DNA from 3 places in the Paenibacillus sp. FSL R7-0340 genome. Region 2 is predicted to be linked to each of the others. Evidence: riboswitches for the same ligand, from Rfam matches in the RefSeq annotation. Region 2 holds a riboswitch; each other region holds the start of a gene.

Region 1 (5,306 bases), 190 kb from region 2:
GCCAGCGCTCTGGCTATCGCCACACGTTGCTTTTGGCCTCCGCTCAGTTGTGCCGGATACTGTTCTGCTTTATCAGCTAAACCGACGAATTGCAGGCATTCGCGCACACGTTCCGCTCTCTCTTTTTTCCCGACACCTGCCAGCTCCAACGGCATTGCCACATTTCCACTGACCGTCCGATTGTGAACAAGATGATAATGCTGAAAAATCATCCCTATGGATCGCCGCGCTTCACGGAGACGTTTTTCCGGCATGCGAGTCAGATCTTCCCCGTTCACAACCACGTTTCCCTCATCCGGCCTTTCCAATACATTCATCAACCGGAGCAACGTAGACTTACCGGCACCGCTGGCACCTATGATACCGTGAATTTCCCCCTCCTCCACTTGAAGGGACACGGATTGAACCGCATGAAATTGGCCGCTTGAGGTGGTATAATGCTTGCTTACCTGATGCAGCGTAATCATGAAACCTGGCCTCCTGATGATCCATTTCTCAGGGAAAATGTAATAAGCCCGCCAGCCCAGGCGGGTCTGTACGAGCCGTCAATTCCCATTGCATTAATATACCACAGAGCAGAAAACGGGCAAAGCCTTTTGACAACAATTAACGCACATCCCACACCCCCACGTAAGGAAAGCAGATACCGAGTCCCCAAGCCAGCGTAAGCATGATGACAAAATAGAATATGAACACAATATCTACAGCCGAATAGCCAATCGCATAATAATACGTGCGTTTGGTTTCATTGGTAAAACCCTTGGCTTCCATGGCAATAGCAATTCTCTGTGCACGCCGGATACTTTGAGCGAGCAGCGGAATTGCATACCTGCGAAGCGTGGCATACATATTCCATTTGGACACATGCTGATGTAAACCTCGAATACGATGGGCTTGTCTCAATGCCTGGAATTCCTCCACCATCATGGGCATCAACCGCATGGCTGCCAAAAAGCTATACGCATACTTCGGAGAGAGCCTCCATTGCTGCATCAGTGAATAAAAAAGGTTCACTGGACGAGTCGTTAAACCAAACAGCAACCCTACCGCCGCCATACTCAGCGCACGAAAGCCCAGATGTATACCCCGATAAAAGCTTTCCTGCGTAATATGGATCAGGCCCCATGTCCACCAGGTCGTCACCCCTTTGCCGAACATCATCATGCCCGTTGAGGTTGAAATAAACACCAATATAAAGGGAGATCCATACAGCAGCAGCCGCTTCCATGGATGGCCTGACCAGACAAGCAGCAGCAGCATAGCACACGCAACATTAAACATGACATTCGGATCATGAATGACTATAACGACCACAAACAGTATGGAAAACATAACGAGCTTTAGGCCCGGATTCACACGATGCAGCCATGTTTTATGATGGGGAAAGGACAGGTTCATACTGTAGTTCCCCTTTCTGAATCCGCCATATATCGGTACAATATCGATGGACAATTTCTGGGTCATGCGTGACCATCACAATGGCCGTGCCTGCCGCTCTCAGCTGCTCCAACATATCCAGCATGACAAAGGTATTACGCGCATCCTGCCCAAAAGTCGGTTCATCCAGCAGCAGCACTTCCGGCTCACGGATCATAGCCGTAGCAATACTCAACCGCCTTTTTTGGCCCAATGAAAGCTGATACGGATGACGCTCGTCCAGCCGCTCCAGTCCGAACTGTACGAGCATCCGATCCACCCGCTCCCGGCACTGTTCAGCACTAAACAAGCTCTTCGGTAACGAATACTCTAGTTCCTTTCGTACGGTATGCGCTACGAATTGCAGCTCGGGATTTTGAAATGCGAACCCGATACGCTCTGCCAGTTGTTCTGTACTGCCTGCCTCAATTCCGCGCACGCTATAACGTCCCTGTGTGCGAAGTAAGCGCATCATGGAGAGCAGCAGTGAGCTTTTGCCAGCCCCGTTTTCACCGACCACGCCAATCCAGTCGCCAGGCTTCACCTGCGCATGCTCCACATAAATCACTGAACTTAAACCGCGGAGGCCACTAAAATGTTCCAGCTCCAGCAAATCAATCCCTGTACCATTCCCCGTACCATTCTGCTGTGTCACTGATTCACTCCAACGCGGCGAAGACGATTCACTCCATACTCCCGGGTACCACACGCCATACTCGGACAATGCCTGCCGCTGCCCATGAAATACTTCTTCCGCCCTTCCATCCGCAATGATCTCCCCTTGAGCAGAAAGCACCACAATCCGGTCCACATCATGGACAATTTCATTAATTTTATGCTCCACGATCACCAGTGTCTGGTCTACCGAAATGTTTCGAATGGTATCCCACACCTGTGTAGTGCCTTCCTCGTCCAACAAAGCCGTGGGCTCATCCAGAAAAAGCACTTCTGGCTCCATAGCCAGCACAGACGCAATCGCCAGCCGCTGTTTCATTCCCTGTGACATGCTGCCAATGGGCATGTGTATATCATCCGTTGATAGACCAACCTGTATCAGCAGCTCGCGAATACGGGATCGCATCTGCTCACGAGGAACCTGATTATTTTCCAACACAAAAGCCAGTTCCTCGTCTGCATATGACATACAAAACTGCGTATCAGGATCTTGAAATACAATACCTGAGACACTTGGGATTACAGCAGCATCGCATTTCATAGGCACTTCTATCGTGCGTGGAATCAGACCGCTTAACACTTGGAGCAGCGTTGATTTACCGCATCCACTCGGTCCCAGCAACAGCAGCTTTTCCCCCTTGCGGACAGACAAAGACATATTGTGAAAAAGCAGCTCCTGCTCACCGGGGAATTTCAACCGAAGACGGGTGATCGAAGCCACCACATCTTCGGTTGCCTGGCTCATCAATCCAGCCCCTTATAATCTTGTTCCGTTGCGGGTCTCAAACTTCGCGTGACTCCGGTTACCTCCAATGCCCTAGCCAGATAGAACGCGAATACCCCGGCAATCACAATGCTGCCAATCATGCGAAAACCAATATACAAAACATAGTTCCAGGTCGAAAGCTGATCAATATACCCGTAGCTGAAGTCTAAAATCAGAGAAGCGACAGCCGCCCCGGCCGCAGCTAGCGAAGCAACCCACAGGTTTGCGTTCCGATACAGAAAAGCCGCAAAAAATAGCTCCGCTCCCAAGCCTTGCAGCAGGCCATAGTACAAAGTGGACATCCCCCATTCGCTTCCCAAAAAAGCACTGACCGTTGCCGCTGCCACCTCTGCCAAAATTGCAACACCCGGCTTGCGAATGATGAGATAAGCAAAGGTGCCTGCCATAAACCACATGCCATACATCAGTTGCTCGGTGTGTAGACCGAATGGTTTCATCAAATCATAGGCAGGTCCCCATATTTTGTAGACTAACCCGAACACAACAGCGATCACAATCGTGACCAAAATATCAGTCAGCTTCAACCCTTTGGACGCTCTTACAGCAGTATTCATTATTGCGTGCTCCCCTTATCCTTATAATTGGCCTCTTGGACATAAAAAAAAGCTTGTCTGGAGCTGAATCTCCAGGCAAGCTTTATGCGCAGTAAAAGGTGAAGCACCATACAAAACATCATTCGTCGATATGCCTTATATAACCAGTAGTCTAAGCTACTACACTGATACCAAGCCAAAGTCAGGGTCAAGGTAAAATGCTAGGACATACATTGTATCTATCGACAACCGCAAAACAAGCGGCATTCCTGTATAGTGTTCTTGGTTTCTCTACGCTGGCATTACCCAGATCAGATTTCACGGTCAGTGGCAAGGGCCACCCTCTCAGCCTGACTTTCTCAAGCTCCCGACAATGCTTTTTTAATTCACTATAATATATACCACATCTATGGCTTTGACAATCCTATAATCCGAAGAAACGTTTGGCTGTCTCCGTCGTGGCGATTTCGATCTCCATCATGCTTCGGCCTGTACATTCGGCTATCGTAGCAGCAATGTGAGCGAGATACATCGACTCATTACGCCCTTCTTTGGGCTTCACGGGCAAATTACGCGGGGTCAAAAATGGAGCATCCGTTTCAATCATCAGACGGTCCAAGGGAATATCTCTGACCAGTTCACGCAGATGTTTGCCACGCCGTTCGTCGCAAATCCAGCCGGTGATCCCGATATACAGTCCCATCTCTACATACGTATGCAATTCTTGTTCCGTGCCTGTAAAACAATGCACCACTGCTTTATCGACAAGCCCTTGATACTCCCGCAGCATAGCGGCAAAATCCTCATGTGCATCTCGTTCATGCAAAAATAACGGCATATTCAGCTCACCCGCCAGTTGGATTTGCTCGCCAAACCATCGGCGCTGCACATCACGCGGCGAAAAATCACGGTTATAGTCCAATCCGCATTCCCCTATGGATACGACCTGCGGCTGACTCGCCAGCTGACGGAGCTGCTGAACCGTCTCTGCGCTGCAGTCTTTGGCATCATGGGGATGCACGCCAGCTGTCGCATACAGCTTGCCCGGATAACGTGCTGCATACTGAGAAGCCTCCCGACTGCTGCGGACACTGGTCCCGGTAATAATCAGGGGTGAAATCCCTACAGCTGCGGCTCTCTCTACCACCTGTTCCCGATCCGCATGAAACGAACGGTGCATCAAGTTCACGCCAATATCAATTAACGGTGTACCCCTTTCCATCTCAATCCCTCCTTCGCAAACTACAATCTCGGATCAATCGGCTCCGATTCCAGAGATAGCGCGGCAAGGACGCATTCATGAATACGATCTACCGTATCCTTGCGGACAAAACGTTCCACGCCTTCCATACCAAGCGCTCCTTCCATCAGGGCATGACGCTCCTTTTTGTTCGTTCGACGCTGCTTCAGACGCTTTAAATTCTCAGGGGCAAGATAATCCATACCGTAAATGATGTGCAAATACTTCCGGCCTCTCACCTTGATTGCAGGCTGAATCATCTTGTCCCGATTTTTCATCAAAAAGCGTTCCGGCTTGATCACAATCCCTTCATGACCATCCTCTGTCATCTCGTTCCACCAGCGAATGACCTCTTCCTCGCTTGCTTCGTCCGTGATAACGCGATACTCTGTCTCCATAAACAGGGAAGACAGCCCAGCCAGCTCCCGGTTTTGCTCCATATGCCAAATATGAGAATGGTCGAAAAAAGTCTTTCCGCTGTGTGCCAGTGTATGGAACGGTGCAATACGAATTTCATCCAGACCGTCCACATCCCAGCAATATTTTTGAAAAGCCTCTTGAAACGTTACGGCATTCGCGTACTTCTGTTCCATTTCCTCCAACCAGTCTCCAACCTCTCGACCTGCAACCTTCGCCTGCTTCAGCTTGTCTACCA
Region 2 (5,306 bases):
AAAGTCACATTCAATATATTTTTAAAAAAAATATCTTTTCTTCTATTTCGAAAAGAACTTATTATCTATCTACTCTATTTCGATTATTAAAATAAACATCACAAAAACAAAAAAGCCGATCCCTCAGGACCGACTTCCAACTATGTTCTCTTATAACCTTACCTTCGCACGCGAGTTATTTCGAAATATCCAGAAAACCCTCTCCGAACACATCCCGCACGTCATGAATGGTGATAAATGCTGCTGTGTCGATGGCTTTCACTATCTTTTTAAGCGCTGATACCTCTTGTTTACTAATGACGATATACAGCACTTCTTTTGGATTTTTAGTGTAATATCCGTGGCCTGACAGGACGGTAACTCCACGATCCATTTTCGTGATGACCATCTCAGCAATTTTATCTTGGTGCTCCGAAATGATCATGACCGCTTTTTTAGGGTTTAGTCCTTCGATCATGAAGTCCATCACCTTCGTACCAACGTACAATATAACGATAGTTAGCATCAATTTTTCTGGACCAATAATAAAATAGGAAGAGAACGCGACAATCAAATCAAAAAACAGCAGGCCATAGCTGATATTCCAATCCAGATATTTGTTGGCAATTCGGGCTAAAATGACCGTTCCCGCCGTAGTGCCACCTACACGTACAATTAAGCCAATGCCGACCCCCACCAAAACTCCGGCAAATACAGCATTAATCGTCGGCTCATGCGAATCAATCCGCCAGTTGACCGTTAAATGTAGAAACAGCGAGTTAAAAGCGACCGCAATTATAGTGTACAGGGTCGTTCTCTTGTCCAAAAATTTATATCCGACAATCAACAGCAAGCCATTGATCACCAGATTGACGATCGAGGGAGACCACTGAAACAGGTAGTACAAAATGATCGTAACCCCTGTAACGCCCCCCTCACCAAACTCATTCGGGATCACAAACAGATTAACAGCTAGCGCGAAAAAAAACGCACCCAGAATAATAAATGCGATATCTGCAATACTTTTTTTCATATATGCTCTAATCCTTTCTCTAACATTTCAAAGGATGAATCGCCAGATGGATTGGCTGACTCTTGTTGCCAAAATACGCTGACAACCAGTTCATGGTATCTACTACCAAACATAAAGTCAATACAACTTTGACACTTTAATTCGCCACCAGACTGCCTCAATCCTGACTTGGATTCCGCAAAATTCTCCTTTTACAAGGTTATTCGACAAAATAACACAATCCCGACTACTAAACTAAGAAAACGGGCCTCTAGCCCTTGTTTTAGACCTAGGCACATTTTCCTCTAAAACGACCATCCTCCTAATCAACATTTTGGACACATATGACCATCTTCCTGTTTTATGTCAAAAGCGTTTTACTTTGAAAAAATGTGGGTATAATGATTGAAACATTACCAAGCAACCTACATAGCATCACGACATCAAGTACATACAAATAGTCCTATACAGACGTCCTAAGCAACTCAATCTGAATTTGACAATATGGAATTGGAGGAATGACCTACATGAATACAATGAACTTAACCGTCCACACCCTGATGCCCTTTCACCACCAATACCAACGTGCCAACGCGGTGAGTATGCAGAAGAAAGAAGATAGCTCGGAGAAGAAGCTCAGCTTTCAGGACATTTTGAATGAAAAAATGGGTAAAAAATAAGGCGCCGTTTATCCGGTTGCAAGATCCCGCTTTACATAAGCTAAAAAGCCGTAGTTTCCTACATCGACTGTAGAGAACCACGGCTTTTTTTAGTTCATTTGTTCCTAAACTCACACGTTCGTTTTACTGACCGCCATCCCGATACTGCTCTGCCTTCTCACGCATCCCGGCAGCTACTGCTTCTTGAGTGTTCAGCCCCTTATCCGCTGCATAAGCGCGAATGTCCTGCGTGATGCGCATACTACAAAATTTGGGACCACACATCGAGCAAAAATGTGCTTCCTTGGCGCCCTCTGCCGGTAGCGTTTCATCATGGTAGGACAAGGCCCGCTCGGGATCAAGCGACAGATTGAACTGGTCCCGCCAGCGGAACTCAAAGCGTGCCTTGGACAAAGCATCATCCCGCTGCTGTGCCCGTGGATGACCCTTCGCCAGATCGGCAGCATGTGCCGCAATTTTGTAGGTAATGACACCCTCGCGGACATCATCCTTATTCGGCAGACCCAAATGCTCTTTAGGCGTAACATAGCACAGCATGGACGTCCCGAACCAACCGATCATCGCCGCCCCGATGGCTGAGGTAATATGATCATATCCGGGGGCAATATCCGTCGTGAGCGGCCCCAAGGTATAGAAAGGAGCTTCCTTACAAATCTCCATTTGTAAATCCACATTCTCTTTGATTTTATGCATAGGGACATGTCCTGGCCCTTCAATCATGACCTGAACATCATGCTTCCAGGCGATTTGCGTTAGCTCGCCCAACGTTTCCAGCTCTGCAAACTGTGCTTCATCATTCGCATCATAGATGCTACCCGGACGTAGACCATCCCCGAGAGAAAAGGCCACATCATAGGCTTTCATAATTTCGCAGATTTCTTCAAAATGCGTATACAAAAAATTCTCCTGATGGTGCGCAAGGCACCAGGCTGCCATGATCGACCCACCACGGGATACAATTCCCGTCATTCTATTCGCCGTCATCGGTATATACCTCAGCAATACACCCGCATGAATTGTAAAATAGTCCACTCCCTGCTCCGCCTGCTCAATCAGCGTATCGCGATACAGCTCCCACGTCAGCGCTTCTGCTTCGCCGTTCACCTTTTCAAGTGCCTGATACAGCGGTACAGTCCCAATCGGTACAGGAGAATTCCGAATGATCCATTCACGTGTTGTATGGATATTACGGCCTGTGGACAGGTCCATAACTGTATCCGAGCCCCAACGCACAGCCCAGGTCATTTTCTCCACTTCCTCCTCGATGGAGGAGGTAACCGCAGAATTACCAATGTTCGCATTGATCTTCACGTGAAAATGACGCCCAATGACCATTGGCTCACTTTCCGGGTGATTGATATTCGAAGGCAAAATGGCTCGTCCAGCCGCCAACTCCTGCCGTACAAACTCAGGCTCCACCCCTTCGCGGATCGCCGCAAATTCCATTTCGGGCGTAATGATCCCTTGCCGCGCATAATGCATTTGCGTCACTGTACGACCTTGCGAAGCACGAAGCGGACGGTTGGTCACGCCGGGAAATTCAACTGTCTCCCGTTTGGAGCCAGGTTTCAGTCCATTATCCTCCGGTTTGACGGCGCGTCCCTCGTAAGCCTCCACATCGCCCCGTTCCAGGGCCCAAGCCCGCCGTAATGGAGGCAGGCCCTGACGGATATCGACCTGATAGGCTTCGTCGGTCATGGGACCGCTCGTATCGTACACACGCAATGGCTCATGATGCTCCGTGCCCTGCGGCGTATGTGTAGGATGAAGAGCAATTTCGCGCTCTGGCACGGCAATGTCCGGCCGTGAGCCTTGAATATATACCTTACGGCTCCCTGGAAAGGGCGTTACCCCTCTGGCTTGCTCCCCGTTTGTCTTCTCTACCTCAACTTCTTTTGTTCCTACCAATCTTACTTCTGTTGATTTCAATTCTGTTCCTTTTGTTCCTTCTACTTCTGTCTGCTTCATTGTCCATTCCTCCCGTTTCGATGAAATGACACACCGATCCGGAACCATTCCCAGGGTGGCGCTGATCTATGCAAAAAAGCCGGTTCCCCAGGGAACCGGCTAATCTAACGAGGCAGCTATCCAGACAGTACGCATGTGGAATAATCCTATTCCAATGCGTCACCGTAGACAGCAGCCGCGTATACATTTCAATGGCCGATTACTTCCCTACGCTGGTATGATCCAGATCAGGTGCAAAGGGTCCGGAATCTTGCACGATTCCATCTCAGCCCGGCATTACAGGCTCCCCCAGTAACTGTGATACTTCTATTCACATGAGGCGGCTATAACAGATATCCCGCCATCCTTACCAGACTACTTTAAATTTATGGCTTTGGCAACCCTTCTAGGTTCCCTTTACCAAGGAGACGCTCCCCATCAAATCACTCTGCTTGCTTCAACTGTGTTCATTCTTGTTACGGAAGCATAAGCCCCATTTCCTTCGCCGCTTCAATCAAAATCGGAGCAAAGTCATGTAGCGTCTCGGGTGCAAGCCGACTGACCGGACCGGATACAGACAAAGCCGCAGTGACCTGTCCCTTCCGGTTTACAATTGGGGCAGCCACAGCAGCAGCCCCTGGCTCCCGTTCTTCATAGCTGGTCGCATAGCCCTTCTCGCGAATGTCCTGTAGCTGGGCTTTATAGACCTCCGGGTCTACTGAGGACGGCCATTCATCCCCGCTTAGCAGGGCTTCCAGCTCCTGCGGCGGCATAAAGGCTGCCAGCACTTTGCTGGAGGCCCCTACAGCCAGCGGCATACGCGCACCTACAGGCGCAACCCTGCGGATCGCCTGATTGCTCTGCACGGCTTGTATGCGAATACGCATGCTGCCGTCCCGTAAGTACAAGCTGACCGTCTCGCCCAGACGATCACGTAGTCCTTCCATTGCAGGCTGTAACAACACCGCCGGCTCGTCGCTTTGGGACAAGTGCGTGGATAGCTCCCAAATGCGGAAGCCAAGTCGATATTTTTCCGTTTCGGCATTCCGAACGACAAAGCCCCGATCCTCCAACGTAGTCAGCAGCCGATGAACCGTGCTTTTATGTAGACCAATTTTGGAGGCAATCTCCGTCAGGCCAAGATCCGAATCTGCGGTAAAACACAGCAGTATATCAAGTGCACGCTCTACAGCGCGAACGGTTAATTTACGGTCTTCCATCGTGAACCGCTCCTCTTGTATCCATATTCGTTTCACACTATGAAACATGGTTACATAAATTATATAGAATAGTCGCGGCTACTGTAAACCGATGTTTTTGTGACAACCATATTACAGAACGAGAACAAACATCGACAATTCTTTGCATCATTTTTACTTTTCCGGTTCAGGCGTTGACTTTGGATAATCCCCATCATACGATAATAGGTATCTATACGGATCTACACTACTATTTTCAAGTGGAATTATACCTAAATTCTATGAAACGAAGATCAATTTTATATAAGGAGGCTCTTGCATGATTTCGACATCCCAGCGCAACGCTCAGCTACAGACCGCTGTTCAGGAGCCGTCCACCCCACTCTTTAATCCCCGTCTGCTGCGGTTCAAGCACGTTGTGATTGCTCTGCTGCTGTCGGTCGTCTTTTTTCTGTTGTTTTGTTTTATTGCCTTGCATGCTTACATCGC
Region 3 (5,306 bases), on a different contig from region 2:
TATAGTAGCACAACGTGCATTATTGGATTACATACCAGCCATTGTAATTCTAGATTATGACGGTTATTATGCGTTCACTTCAGAAGCCTATACCGACGAGCATGGACAAGCTGCCATAGGTCCCAAATGGAGCGAAAAAAAGCCATATGCCTATGTTGATTCAGTAGACAACAGTGTGGGGTTCACCTTGGATAATTATGTGCACGCATATGATGCGCGGAATCACAGGTGGGTGGAGGGCTTTCAAAAGGAACTTCAGGACCAGACCCCTATATCTTTACTGAATAATTCAGAAACTTTTGAGCAAATACGTCGTTCCACCATCGTTCGCAGCGTCCAAGAGGACCTGGCGCGAATTATTAATGTCCATAACGAAAAAGCTGCACGTAACGGCATAACTTATACGTTCACGCTACCGCTCATTCCGCAAGAGGAGTGGTACAACACAGTAGATGATGTGGGTCTGATCGCGTTTATCCAAGGCATTCCGGTCGGAGACAGGTATTACAATAACTATGGATTTGGTGGTGGGAGAGTCGTTAGAAAGCAAGACATTATAGGCGGCATAGAACCAGATACTGGGATGAAATATTTTTATAGAGATTCATGTCCAGCTCCCTTTAAAGCGAGTGAACGTTTTGCGGATGAAAAATCTGCAGCAGCTGCGGGATACTTTGAGTACAAATGTTATAATGGCTTAAAATAATCACCTTCATGGGTGGTTTTTCTTTTTTTAGGCAGATCCATATCAAAAACCTTAAAAATCGCTGTTTTCCATATTCCGATATGGTTGCAGAATGTGCTACAATAAAGCTTTGAAAGAAACGAAATGCATATGAAATAAGAACAGTCGGCAGCGCCGATGACAATAAGGAGCCAAAAACAGCTTATGAGTTTATTGACTGTAGAAAATGTATCTCACAACTTTGGGGACCGCGCATTATTTAAAAATGTTTCCTTTCGATTGCTTGCGGGGGAACGTGTAGGTTTGGTAGGAGCTAACGGTGTCGGTAAATCGACACTCATGAACATTCTGACTGGAAAATTGCTTAAGGATGAGGGTAAAGTGGAATGGACTCCACGTGTACGTTACGGCTATCTGGATCAGCATACCAAGCTGACACCGGGCAAAACGGTACGTGATGTTTTGAAAGACGCTTTTCTTCCTTTGTTGGAATTGGAAAAGGAAATGATGCAGATTACTGACAAGATGGGGGATGCTTCTCCTGAAGAGTTGGAAGTGCTGCTGGAACAGATGGGTGAAATTCAGGAGCAACTGGATATGGGGGATTTTTACCTCATTGATGTGAAGGTTGAAGAAATGGCGAATGGACTAGGTCTGTCGGCCATAGGACTGGATCGGGATGTATCTGCACTTAGCGGTGGGCAACGGACAAAGGTGCTTCTTGCTAAGTTGCTGTTGGAAAAGCCAAATGTCCTGCTGCTGGATGAGCCTACCAACTATTTGGATGTAGAGCATATTGAATGGCTTACGCGCTATTTGAAGGATTATCCCTATGCTTTTATCCTTATTTCACATGATACTGAGTTTATGAACCAGGTCGTTAATGTTATTTACCATCTTGAATTTGCCAAGATGACCCGTTATTCAGCTAACTATGAAAAGTTTCTTGAAATGGCGGATCTGAACAAAGCTCAGCATATTGATGCTTATGAGAAGCAACAGGACTTTATTAAGAAACAGGAAGATTTTATTCAGCGTAATAAAGCGCGTGCCTCTACATCTGGCCGAGCAAAGAGCCGTGAAAAGCAACTTGATCGGATCGAACGTATAGATAAGCCTGAAGAAGCTGCGAAGCCAACCTTTCAATTCAAAGAAGCACGTGCAAGCGGAAAGACGGTATTTGAGGGTATTGATTTTGAGATTGGTTATACGCATGCCCTTTTGCCTAAAATGTCCATGACGATTGAACGTGGCGAAAAGATTGCTATTGTTGGCTACAACGGTGTCGGTAAATCGACATTGCTCAAAACCATATTGGGAAAAATTCCACCAATCAGTGGAAAAACCTATCAAGGTGATTTTTTGCAGCCCGCTTATTTTGAGCAGGAAGTAAAGGCGGAGAAAATTACACCGATTGACGATGTGTGGAATGAATTCCCACATTTGAACCAGCATGAAGTACGAGCGCATTTGGCGCGTTGCGGTTTAAAGAATGAGCATATCACGCGTCCGCTATCTGCGCTCAGTGGTGGAGAACAGGCTAAAGTCCGTCTTTGCAAACTGTTAATGCGTGAAAGCAACTGGGTACTGTTCGATGAGCCTACCAACCACTTGGATGTTAAAGCTAAGGATGAGCTGAAACGTGCCTTGAAGGAATACAAAGGGACCGTATTGCTTGTATCTCACGAACCGGACTTTTACGAGGATTGGGTAACCAAAACGTGGAATGTGGAAGAGTGGTCAAGTAAAGTTAACTAACATCAACTAAATCCAATTCTGCATATTTCACACGAAGTGGGGTTTGCAGAATTAGGAAAATATGCTAAGCTATCTTTAGCTTATACAATAAAATAGTCACACTAGGGGAGCCGCCCATGCGGCTGAGACGGAATAAATGGATTTCGGACCCTTTGCACCTGATCTGGGTTATGCCAGCGTAGGGAAGTGAGCGCCGTACAAACAAGGCAACACCATCTTATTTTTGTTTGTGCGTGGGACGATACACGTATACGGATATCATTGTCCGTTCGATTATTGGACGTTCGTTAAACCACTTCCTTGGGGAAGTGGTTTTTTTGCGTTTCGTTCACTTTAAGTTGTTCGAGCTTCCGTAGACGATTCACATACAATCCTCTTTCATTACTGCTGGTAGACGTGACTGGCTAAGCTTAGATCTTTTAGTCCAATGTGAGGTGAAGACAAAATCGAATTACACGCAATTTCGATGGAAAAGGGCACTTTTGCACAAGCAGCCCAAGTGGCTGCTGTGATTTGTCCGTATGTTCATTATGTACACGCACGTTTAAAACAGAATGGTGCCTCTGCATTGCTATCTTTGACTCGCAGCATGGTGGAGCAGGGAGTTCCTTTGCAACAAATTGTAGTAAATGATCGTGTGGATGTAGCTTTACTTACTTTGGTTGGAGCCGTCCAGCTACCAGCTAATGGATTACCTGTAGCGGATGTGAAAAGCCTACTTCCAAAGGGTACACGCTGTGGAGTATCTGTGCATTCCTTGAAGGAGGCGCAGACTGCCGAGCGGGTAGGAGCGGACTATGTACTTTATGGTCACATATATGAGACCCATTGTAAGCCCGGTATTGTACCACGGGGTTTAGCTCAGCTTGAACATATTTGCAGGCTGTCGAACATTCCGGTGATCGCGCTGGGCGGCATACAACCGCACCATATCCCGGAGCTTTATAGGGCCGGAGCAAGCGGAATTGCGGTGATGTCTGGTATATGGGAGGCTGAGTCGCCCGTTGCAGCTGCGCTGGAATATCGGCGAATGGCAGATCTTGTAGTTCACGACCTGTAGCGAGAAAACGAGAGTAGAGGCAAGCTGAAAGCAGAATGGTTTATGGAGAGGAGACACGGAACAAATGCCAAAGATACACATAGAGGCAAGAGCGATAGGACACGCTGAATGCTTGGTCATAGGTGGAGGTGTCATCGGCAGTTCCATTGCTTACCATGTGGCCAAGGAGGGAAGAAGTACGATCATGCTGGAACGATTGATCCCGGGTGAGGGAGCCTCAGGAGCAGCGGTTGGAATGCTGGCAGCGGAAAGTGAAGAGTTCACCGACTCTGAGCTGGCACGGTTTGCTCGCATAAGTCGAGACGCATTCCCTGAGCTTGTCTGTGATCTGGAGCGTTTGTCAGGTATTTCGGTGGAATTCCGTACAGAAGGATTTGTGACTCCTTTCCGTACGGAAACTGAAGGCCAAAAACGCTGGAAAGCTGCTAAAACGCGAGAGGATGATTGTCCTATCTGGTGGGATGCGAAGGAATTGGCCCGACGAATTCCAGGTTTGGATGAACAAGCGATCGGGGCAATATATCGTTCAAAAGAGACACAAGTGGCTCCTGTCCAGCTTTGCCATGCTTATGCAGGTGCTGCTGTGGTGCTGGGGGCAACGGTATGGTCTGGTACACAGGCAGAGCAACTGGTCATACAGAATGGTCGAGTTTGCGGTGTTCGAACAGATAGTGGCTTTTTTTCCTGCGATCAGGTCATTATTGCCGGAGGCTTGGATAGCATGAAATTGCTAGCGCAGGTTGGATTTGAATATCCACTTTATCCGGTCAAGGGTGAAGCGGTAGCGGTCTCCTTGAAGGATCACCCGTTAGAATACACCATTTATGCTGATGATATTTACCTCGTGCCTAAACAGAATAACGAGCTTTGGATTGGGGCAACGAGCCTTCCGCATCAATATGACGAAGAGGTGACCGTAGGAGGCTTGGAGGGGTTGCTGGCACGTGCCTCTGCTTGGCTGCCGCGCGTCCGTGAAGCTTCTTTTATACGCACTTGGGCGGGCTTACGTCCGCAGGCCGCATCAGGTCATCCTTTTATAGGCACTGTCCCTGGGGTCGAGGGCGTATATGCTGCCGTCGGGCATTATCGCAACGGTGTCCTGCTGAGTGATGCTACCGGGCGTGCGCTGGCAGCTATGCTTAATGGGGCTGGTGCAGCTGAACTTGGGATAAGTAGATTTTCTTCTGAGCTCCTCAAGGAGGAAAGCTTATGAAGCTGACGATTAACGGCCAGAGCCTGACCTTTTCTAATCGAATCACTCATGTGGATCAATTGCTACATGAGCTTGATGTAAAGGTGAAAACCGTAGTGGTAGAGCTGAATCGGCGTATATTGACCCGTGAAGATCATGATGAAGCGGTACTGAAGGATGGAGATTGCCTAGAGATTGTACATTTTGTGGGAGGCGGTTGATCATGTTAACCATTGGAAAAGCATCTTTTACCTCAAGGTTGTTGTTGGGAACAGGAAAATTCTCTGATCTAGATATCCAATCCCAAGCCGTAGAGGCTGCTGAGACGGAAATATTGACGTTTGCTGTACGGAGATTGAACTTGGAGGAACGGGATAAGCAGCATTTTCTCGATATGCTGGATTTGAGCCGGTATACACTTCTTCCCAACACAGCAGGGGCTACAACAGCAGAGGAGGCCATTCGTATTGCCCAATTGGCAAAAGCCTCCGGCTTGTGCGATATGATTAAGGTGGAAGTCATTGGGGATAGCAAGACACTGCTGCCTGACCCTTTTGAAACGTTGAAAGCTAGTGAAAAGCTGTTAGAAGAAGGCTTTATCGTGCTGCCCT

The links. A riboswitch is a leader RNA that binds a small molecule or an ion and turns the genes downstream of it on or off. The one in region 2 is predicted to bind thiamine pyrophosphate.
Region 1: linked by a shared signal. The riboswitch ahead of MKX59_RS25650 (ECF transporter S component) and the one ahead of thiC (phosphomethylpyrimidine synthase ThiC) in region 2 are both predicted to bind thiamine pyrophosphate.
Region 3: linked by a shared signal. The riboswitch ahead of MKX59_RS13275 (thiamine phosphate synthase) and the one ahead of thiC (phosphomethylpyrimidine synthase ThiC) in region 2 are both predicted to bind thiamine pyrophosphate.

The regions. Positions count from the first base shown of each region.
Region 1 covers NZ_JBBOBY010000002.1:611,207-616,512, reverse strand. The annotation lists gene MKX59_RS25665 (methionine ABC transporter ATP-binding protein) at 1-467, opposite strand, end outside; gene MKX59_RS25660 (energy-coupling factor transporter transmembrane component T family protein) at 607-1,398, opposite strand; gene MKX59_RS25655 (ABC transporter ATP-binding protein) at 1,373-2,836, opposite strand; gene MKX59_RS25650 (ECF transporter S component) at 2,836-3,432, opposite strand; TPP riboswitch at 3,682-3,791, opposite strand; gene MKX59_RS25645 (TatD family hydrolase) at 3,836-4,633, opposite strand; gene MKX59_RS25640 (polynucleotide kinase-phosphatase) at 4,654-5,306, opposite strand, start outside.
Region 2 covers NZ_JBBOBY010000002.1:419,626-424,931, reverse strand. The annotation lists gene MKX59_RS24780 (YitT family protein) at 176-1,012, opposite strand; gene MKX59_RS24775 (hypothetical protein) at 1,519-1,671, shown strand; gene thiC (phosphomethylpyrimidine synthase ThiC) at 1,795-3,639, opposite strand; TPP riboswitch at 3,827-3,939, opposite strand; gene MKX59_RS24765 (IclR family transcriptional regulator) at 4,095-4,838, opposite strand; gene MKX59_RS24760 (alpha/beta hydrolase) at 5,137-5,306, shown strand, end outside.
Region 3 covers NZ_JBBOBY010000001.1:2,933,129-2,938,434, forward strand. The annotation lists gene MKX59_RS13265 (hypothetical protein) at 1-706, shown strand, start outside; gene MKX59_RS13270 (ABC-F family ATP-binding cassette domain-containing protein) at 890-2,443, shown strand; TPP riboswitch at 2,537-2,645, shown strand; gene MKX59_RS13275 (thiamine phosphate synthase) at 2,910-3,503, shown strand; gene thiO (glycine oxidase ThiO) at 3,568-4,716, shown strand; gene thiS (sulfur carrier protein ThiS) at 4,713-4,916, shown strand; gene MKX59_RS13290 (thiazole synthase) at 4,919-5,306, shown strand, end outside.